Regions from separate parts of the Frankia sp. RB5 genome, predicted to be linked through region 2. Evidence: riboswitches for the same ligand, from Rfam matches in the RefSeq annotation. Region 2 holds a riboswitch; the other holds the start of a gene.
The links. A riboswitch is a leader RNA that binds a small molecule or an ion and turns the genes downstream of it on or off. The one in region 2 is predicted to bind S-adenosylmethionine.
Positions count from the first base shown of each region.

Region 1: another riboswitch for S-adenosylmethionine. It lies ahead of thrC (threonine synthase); the one in region 2 lies ahead of AC6EXY_RS17910 (aminotransferase class V-fold PLP-dependent enzyme).

Region 1 covers NZ_JCBATA010000017.1:648-5,024, forward strand. Annotated here, with positions in the region: partial or broken gene groEL (chaperonin GroEL) at 1-27, opposite strand, end outside; gene thrC (threonine synthase) at 323-1,600, opposite strand; SAM riboswitch class I at 1,609-1,726, opposite strand; gene AC6EXY_RS11010 (HAD family hydrolase) at 1,837-2,634, shown strand; gene AC6EXY_RS11015 (alpha,alpha-trehalose-phosphate synthase (UDP-forming)) at 3,068-4,377, shown strand, end outside.
Region 2 covers NZ_JCBATA010000031.1:74,094-78,470, reverse strand. Annotated here, with positions in the region: gene AC6EXY_RS17915 (methylenetetrahydrofolate reductase C-terminal domain-containing protein) at 1-69, opposite strand, end outside; gene AC6EXY_RS17910 (aminotransferase class V-fold PLP-dependent enzyme) at 391-1,806, opposite strand; SAM riboswitch class IV at 1,835-1,948, opposite strand; gene AC6EXY_RS17905 (hypothetical protein) at 2,013-2,420, opposite strand; gene AC6EXY_RS17900 (DUF2867 domain-containing protein) at 2,880-3,368, opposite strand; gene AC6EXY_RS17895 (DUF1634 domain-containing protein) at 3,504-3,962, opposite strand; gene AC6EXY_RS17890 (sulfite exporter TauE/SafE family protein) at 3,959-4,377, opposite strand, start outside.

The DNA.
Region 1 (4,377 bases), on a different contig from region 2:
CTCGTCGAAGGCGATGATCTTCGGCATGGTTTCTGGGTCCTCCCAGTGGGATGGCAGGGTTCGATGGCCTGGCCACAACGACGCCCGCGACGGACGGTCCCCGACGGCACCAGAATGGGCGGATCGGGCAACCTCGCCGTTTCAGCCTTGGCACTCCCCAGGGGAGAGTGCCAAGTCCTGTTTAGCACTCGACATGGGAGAGTGCAAGCTCGCTCCCGTCGAGTGAGGCCTCGAGTCGCCTGCCTGTCACCCGCCCGTCACCCGCCCGTCGCTCCCGCCCAGTGGGGTACCGGGTCGCTCGATCGGGGGTGGTGGCGGTCGGTCAGTCGTCCCCGAGTCCCGCGGCCTCGAACGCACGCAGAGAGGGCTTGATCGTGGCGGTCGGGCCGCCGGTCTCGACGAGGGGGTCGAGGGTCTTCAGCCCGTCGCCGGTGTTGTAGATGACGGTCTCGGCGGCCGGGTCGAGCAGCCCCTCGCGCAGCAGGCGGCGCAGGTTCGCCACCGTGACGCCGCCGGCGGTCTCGCCGAAGACGCCCTCGGTGCGGGCCAGTAGCCGCATACCCTCGACGATCTCCTCGTCGGTGACGTCGGTGATCGCGCCGCCGGTGCGCCGCGCGACGTCGAGCGCGTAGGGCCCGTCGGCCGGATTGCCGATCGACAGCGACTTGGCGATCGTCGACGGCTTCACCGGGGCGACCGTGTCGCTCCCGCGGGCGAAGGCGGCGGCCACCGGGTTGCAGCCCGCGGCCTGCGCGCCGAACACCTTGTACGGCGTCGGCTCCACCAGCCCGAGCTTGCCGAGCTCGCCGAACGCCTTGTCCACCTTGGTCAGCAGTGAGCCGGACGCGATCGGCACCACGACCTGCTCCGGCAGCCGCCAGCCGAGCTGCTCGGCCACCTCGTAGCCCAGCGTCTTGGAGCCCTCGGCGTAGAACGGCCGGACGTTGACGTTGACGAATGCCCACTCGTACTCGCCGGCCAGCTCGCTGCACAGCCGGTTGACGTCGTCGTAGGTGCCCTGGATCGCGACGAGCGTCCCGCCGTACACGCCGGTGGAGACCGTCTTGCCCGCCTCCAGGTCGTGCGGCACGAGGACGACCGAGCGCAGCCCGGCACCGGCGGCGTGCGCGGCCACGGACTGGGCGAGGTTGCCGGTCGACGCGCAGGCCACGGTGGCGAAGCCGAGCTCGCGGGCGGCGCTGAGCGCCACCGAGACGACCCGGTCCTTGAACGAGTGCGTCGGGTTGGCGCTGTCGTCCTTGACGTACAGCGTCTTCATGCCGAGCTCGGCGGCCAGGCGCGGAGCCGGGCGCAGCGGCGTCCACCCGGCGCCGAGCGAGACACGCCGCGCCGGGTCGTGGCCCGCGGGCAGCAGCCCGACATAACGCCACAGGTTGCGCGGCCCGCGTTCGATGGACTCCCGGGTGACCCGGCCGAGCAGATCGGCGTCGTAGGAGATCTCCAGTGGGGCGAAGCACTCCACGCACACGTGGGTCGGGGAGAGCGGGTAGGTTGCGCCGCAGTGACGACAGGAGAGGCCGACGGCGGGATTCGCGACGTCGAGGGCGGAGGCGGAGGCGCGCTCGGGCGCGAGAGTCATAGAGGAGCTCCTCATCTTTCCCGCGTGGCGGTCTGCCGCGGGTCGGAATTAGCACCTGCCGCGCATCGGATGCGGGTGGTTGCCGGGGCTTCGCTGGGCCGTTCCCTCTGCCCCTCTGGATGAGCCAGATGAAGTTGTCTGTCCGTACTGTAGACCGTGTGCGGGCGATCGTGCAGCGGTGTTTCACGCTTCACGTTCGGGTAGGGCCTCACCGGCAGACCAAGGAGTCCATGACTGTGAGTATCCGCGTCGTCTACACCGATCTCGACGGCACGATGGTCGGCCCGAAGGGCTGCTTCTTCCGTGCCGAGGGTGGGGCGATCACCCTGGAGCCGGCGCGGGCGCTCACCGAGCTGCACGCGGCCGGCATCGCGCTGGTCCTGGTCAGCGGGCGGACCCGGCCTCAGCTCGTCGAGGCGGCGCAGATCTTCGGCGCGGACGGCTTCATCGGCGAGCTCGGCGCGATCGTCGGCTGGAACGACGGCCTGGACAGCGAACTGCTGCGCGGCGCGATGCCCCCCGAGTACGACCAGGTCCCCACCGAGCTGCTCGACCGGCTGATCGAGCGCCACCCCGGCCGGCTCGAGCTGCACACCCCCTGGCACGCCGGCCGGGAGGTCGACGTCATGCTCCGCGGGCGCATCGACGTCCCCGAGGTCGACGGCTGGCTCGCCGAGAGCGGCTTCTCCTGGCTGAGCATGCGCGACAACGGCCTGATCTCCCCCGCGCACATGCCCCACCTCGGCGGTTCGCCGCACGTCTACCATCTCGTCCCCGACGGCGTCGGCAAGGGCGACGCGGTCGCCCACGACCTCAAGCGCCGCGGCATCGCGCCCGCCGAGGCGATCGCGATCGGCGACTCGGCCAGCGACCTGGAGATGGCCGCGCACGTCGGCCGCATGCACCTGGTCGCCAACGCGCTGCGCCACCCCCACATCAGCGAGCACCTGGCCCGCTACGACAACATCACCGTCGAGTCGGGCCCGGTCGGCGCCGGCTGGGCCAGCGCCGTGCGCACCGCCCTCGCCGAGTAGGGTGCCGTCACGCTTTGTGATCTTTGTGTCGACCGCGGTGTCGGGTCGCTGTGGGTGAGGTCGCTGGTGGGGGTTGCAGGGCTGAGGGGCTACCTGTGTCGTTCTACCGGGTTCGGTGTCCGTTTCGTCCCGGCGATACAGGAGGACTCGTTCCCACGCATGCCCAGGAAATCTGGGTAACTCCGTAGCGATGTCCCCGGGACGCCTTCCGGACACCGGACGGACGACCTGCGGTCATGTCCGGCCAGCGCGGCGCCCGACGGGTGGGGCAAGCCCGGCCGGCGGGCCCGGCCACCCGCCCCGATGGCCTACCCTCCGCAGTGTGCAACGCATGCCGAGAGTCGAGCAGGGCGCACCCGCGCGCGCCTCGGCACAGGGAAGCAGGTCGCGGGGAGCCACGTCGCAGGGAGCTGCGGAATCGGGAACGGCCCGGGTGCTCGTCGCCTCCAACCGCGGCCCAGTGGCCTTCGCCGCCGGCGACGACGGGGAGCTGGTGCTGCGACGCGGCGCCGGAGGGCTGGTCAGCGGGCTGAGCCAGGCGGCGGCGGACGCGCCCGCCGAGGCGCTGCCGATGGTGTGGGTGTGCGCGGCCCTCGGCGACGCCGACCGGCGGGCCGTGCGCGCGACGCCGGGCGGCCGGCTCGACCTCGCCGGGCACGACACCGGCGGCACGGCCGTGCGGATGCTCGACGTCGAGCCGACGGTGTTCGACCGGGCCTACAACGCCATCGCCAACCGCACCCTGTGGTTCATCCAGCATCTGCTGTACGCACCGGCGACGCAGCCGGTGTTCGGGCCGGTGTTCCGTCGGGACTGGGCGGCCTACGAGGCGTACAACGACATGTTCGCGGAGGCCCTCGCGCACGAGGCCGCGCCGGGCGCCGCGGTGCTGGTGCAGGACTACCACCTGACCCTCGTCCCCGGGCGGCTGCGGGAGCTGCGACCGGACCTGCGCATCGCGCACTTCAGCCACACCCCGTGGGCGCCGCCCGAGTACTTCCGGCTGCTCCCGGACGACATCGGCGAGCAGATCCTGCGGGGCATGCTCGGCGCCGACCGCCTCGGCTTCCTCACCGACGCCTGGGCCGACGCCTTCGAGGACTGCGTGCGGGCCCTGCCGGGCGTCCGCGTCGAGCCACGGGAACTGCTCGTGGCGCCCCCGCCGGGAGGCTGGCCGTCCGGTGACCCCCAGGCACCGCGGACCGTGCGGATCGGTGTGCATCCGCTCGGGGTGGATGCCGACGAGCTGCGGGCGCGGGCAGGCGCGCCTGACGTCGCCGCCCGCGCCGCCGAGCTGCGCAGGGCGACGGCGGGCTGCCGGCTGATCGTCCGGGTCGACCGGACCGAGCTGTCCAAGAACATCGTCCGCGGCCTCGCGGCCTACCGCGAGCTGCTGCGCTCCCGCCCGCAGTGGCGCGGGAAGGTCACCCACCTGGTCTGCGCCTACCCGTCCCGGCACGATCTGCCCGAGTACCGCGAGTACACGGCCGCCGTGCTGCGCCTCGCCGCCGAGATCGAGGACGAGTTCGCCACCGAGGGCTGGCGGCCCCTGCGCCTGGAGCTCACCGACGACTACCCGCGCTCGATCGCGGCCCTCGCACTCGCCGAGGTCCTCGTGGTCAACCCGATCCGCGACGGGATGAACCTGGTCGCGAAGGAAGGGCCGGTGCTCTCCCACGACGGCGCGGCCCTGGTGCTGTCCCGGGAGGCCGGAGCCTGCGCCGAGATGGGCTCCGCTGCACT
Region 2 (4,377 bases):
CGCCATCTGCTTGGGGCATCGGGCGACCGCGTCACCCCACGTGGCCTCGGCGAACGTCCCGATGTTCATCACGCCAACACTGTCCGGCGAGGCCATCGACGGGCGGTTTCCGGTCGATAAGGCGCGTGTTAAAGCTTCCCGGAGACCGCCACAGTCGCGTGCCGCCCGGTCCCGCGGGACCGGACGGCCGGCAGCTCCTCATAAGCCGCATATCGGGCTGACTTCCCTCCGCTGGGAAGGGGGTGCGGAGGGCGGCGGCACCGTGTCGCGAATGCGCGGCCGCCCGTCCTTTTTGTCCCGAATGTGCGACACGGGCTGCCGTGAAACGGCCAGAAGGCTGCCACGACCCGCCGCGGCGACACCCACGAAGAGCGTGACCCGAGAGGCGATCTACGTGCCGCAGGGGGAGGGGGAGGGGGCGGGGGCGGAGGCGGCGGGGGAGGCGTACTGCTCGACCCAGGCGGGGGGACGGCGGTCGTCGGGGGTCGGCTGCCACTGGCCGTCGCGGTGCGCGTAGCCCCAACCGGGGCCGACGCGCAGGTAGGTGGCGAGGGCGTCGAGAAGGCGGTCGATGTGGGCGACGGTGGTGCCGACGCCGACACTGGCCCGCAGCGCCCCGCCGGGCGCGCCGAGCCGGGCGAGCAGCGGATGGGCGCAGAACCGCCCGGCGCGCACACCGATGCCGTGCTCGGCCGACAGGAACGCCGACACCAGCGCCGGGTCGTGCCGGCGCAGGGAGAAGGTGACGACCCCGACCGGCTCGCCGCCGTCCGGCCAGATCCGGTGGATCACCACGTCGTCGAGGGCGCCGAGGCCGCGCAGGAGCCGGTCGCGCAGCACGGTCTCGTGGCGTTCCCAGGCGCCGGGGGGCAGCGCGGTGAGCACCCGGCAGGCGGCGGCGATCGCGGTGGCGCCGGCGAGGTTCGGGGTGCCGGCCTCGTGCCGGGCGGGGCCGGTGGCCCAGTCGACGCCGGTGGTGGACACCTCCCGCACGGCGCCGCCGCCGGCGAGGTAGGGAGCGGCGCTGTCGAGCCAGTCGGCCGGGCCGACGAGGACGCCGGCGCCGAACGGGGCGTAGAGCTTGTGCCCGGAGAACGCGAGGTAGTCGATGCCGAGAGCGGCCATGTCGACCGGGCGGTGCGGCGCGAGCTGCGCGGCGTCGACGAAGAACCGGGCGCCGGCGTCGTGCGCCATCCGGGCGAGGCGGGCCAGCGGCGGCGTCTCGCCGGTGACGTTCGACGCGCCCGTCACCGCGAGCAGGGCGACCGGAGCGGCCCGCAGCTCGGCCGCGAGCGCGTCGAGGGTCGCCTCCAGCGTCGGCTGGGTCGCGACGCAGCGGACGTCGCCGGTGCCGCGCCGGCCGCCGCCCCGCCAGGGCAGCAGGTTCGCGTGATGCTCCAGGTCGACCAGGACGACCCCGCCGGCGGTGGCGGGCAGCGCGCGGGCCAGCAGGTTGACGGCGTCGGTGGTGTTGCGGGTGAACACGACGAGATCGCCGTCGCGGGCGCCGACGAAGCGGGCGACGTCGCGGCGCGCCCCCTCGTACAGGCTGGTGCACACCTGCGAGGCGAACCCGGCGCCGCGGTGCACGCTCGCCGAGTAGGGCAGCACCCTCGCGACGTGTTCGGCGACGTCGGACAGGCACGGCGCGCTCGCCGCGTAGTCGAGGTTGGCGTACTCCACCACACCGCCGCCGACCACCGGCACGGTCAGCCCGGCGCCCTCCACCGCCAGCAGCGCCTGCGGCACCTCGGGTGCCTGGGGTGCCTGCGGGCATGCGGGCACGGCAGAGATGATCGATGTCATCATCGCTCCACGATTGGACCCGTGAACGGGTCTGCACTTGCCGCAGGCTGGTCGCCGCGGCCCCGTCACCACCCGGGGCACCCCACTGCGCTACGAGGGTTGCCGGCCAGCAAGCCGGGGCTGAACACTGGCACTCAGGACGTTGCCGGTGACTCTAGCAAGAGCCGTGCGTCGCCGTACCCCGACTGGTCAGTGGTGGCGACGGTTCAGTGTGGCGTGGCGCTGCGGACGGTTCGGTCGAGCATGTCGCCGGCGAGCAGGACGCGGTCGGCGGACGGCTGCTCGTATCGGTACTGGCGGGCGCGGATGTGGCGGAGGAAATCGGGCTGGGGCGCGAAACCGTAGATGTTCAGGTAGTAGGTGACCGCATCCGACCAGATCCAGAATCCATCGGTGCGGTGGCCGGCCGGGACGGAGCGTCCTTTCAACCGGTCCACCACGTCCGCGTTCCGGGTCGTGCTCTCGCCGATGAGGTGGCCGGCATTGAGGTAGGCCAGCAGGCTGGCCATCTCCTCCCCGGGGGACAGCCGCTCGCGCTCCCCGAAGCTCGGCCGCCCGTCGACGACCGCGTAGACGTCGGCGAGTCTGGGCAGTGGGATATCTGGGTTCGTCATAAGTCCTCGCTTGGCTTGAAGTCGGTTCACTCGCCGTTGTGAGGGCACCCACGCCACGGGCCTCGTGCCTGCGGTGCCGCCGCGTCGGCGCAGGTGAAAATGGGTGTTTTGGAAAACACCCGGCAATGGCACCATGAGAGGACGGGGGTGACGACGGCACATGACCGGCGGCGCCACCGCCGCCGCGCGACGCCCCACGCCCACGGGCCTCCCTCTACGCCACCGCAATCAGCCAGAACACGAATAAGCCCATGCATTCTAGTGCAGCCATCCACCCGAATCGTGGACGGGCTCACTCCGGAGGATCGTGCGCCGCAGCGGTCGGCCGGCGGGGCGGATGAGGATGGAGTACGCCCGCAGCGCGTTCACCGGCACCGCCGACGACGTCCTCGCCGCTCGCCGCACTGCCGACCCCCACCTGACGACGTCTCCCGCGGCGCAGCGGGGCCGCGGGCTTCCTCAGTCCCCGCTGTCGCGCGGCGCGGCCAGGGCGCGGCCGGCGCGGGTGAGCAGGAGGGGCAACGTGCGCTCGTGGACCGGTGCGGCCGCCTTCCAGAGCAGACGGCCGGCCGCGCGCCGGTAGCGCACGCGCGTCACCCAGGTCACGGCGGATGCCTCCACCAGGGCGGCATTCGACGCCTCGACGAGGGGCGACGGCGCGGTCAGGACGATCCGCCCCGGCTCGTCCTCGGTGACCTGCCAGCCCAGCACGTGGGTGGGGGAGCGCAGGGGGCCCAGTCGCAGCCGCAGGCCAAGGCGCCAGCCCACGATCAGCACCGGGCGCAGCGCCGCGGGGGACCCCTCGAACACGGCGCGGGCCCAGTCCCGGGCGCTGTGGGCGTTCGCGTCCGGGTACGCCAGCGTGAACGCGACGGAGTAGTCGTCGCCGCCGGAGCCGCCGCCGTCGGTGGGAGGAACGGCGCTGCGCCGGGCACGGTCGATCGTCATGTATCCCCTCCGGGAACGCGCGCAGGCTGATCCGCCGTCAGTCGGAATCGTATGATCCGGCCGCGGTACGGGTGTCCGGCAGCGCCCCCGGCGTTGTGGCGGGCCGCGGCCCGCGTGGGGGCGTGCCTGCGGGCGTCAGCCGGCGGCGCCGAGGCTGCCGGCGACGACCAGCAGGGTGAGCACGACGGCGGAGACGGCGGCCAGCCAGGGGCGGCGAGCACGCAGCCACCACAGGCCGGCGGTGGCGACCCCGAGCGCCGGTGTCGCCGCCAGGACCACCATGCCGAGCAGGATGACGGCCGCGGCCTGGCCGTGGCGCAGGCCGCCGGCGAGGTCGGACAGCGTGAGGGCCGCCCCGCCGCCGAGCAGGTCGCCGCTCGGGCCCCCTACCCAGGCCGCGCCGTTCTGGGCGAGGGCGACCACGAGCCCGACCAGCACGATCGCGGCGCCGAGGCTCCCCCCGATCCGCAGCACCACCGCGACCGGGCGTGCTCCCACCTCGAGGACCTCCCGCCCGTGGTCCGACCTCGGGTGGGGGTACTCCTCGGCGGGCATCGCGACACCTGCCTCGTCGTCGGTGGGGGCGGACGTCAAGCCAGGCCCCGCAGCAGCATCTGGACGCTGATGACGAGCAGGACCACGAGGAAGATGGTCCGCAGCGTGCTTGTCGGCACCACGGCGAGCAGCCGGGAGCCCAGCCGCGCGCCCGCGACGGTGCCGAGCGCCACCGCGCCCGCCAGCGCCGGCACGACGTCGCCCCGCTGCAGGTAGACGACGGCGCTCGCGGCGCCGGTCACGCCGATCATCAGGTTGCTGGTCGCCGTCGAGACCTTGATCGGCAGGCGCATCGCGAGGTCCATCGCCGGGACCTTCATCGCGCCGGAGCCGATACCCAGCAGGCCGCTGACGGCGCCGGCGGCGGTCATCATCGTCAGCCCGGTGGCGGTCCGGGTCACGCGGTAGGGGCGGCGGGTCGCGCCGCCGGGTCCGCCGGGCTCGCCGGGGCGGT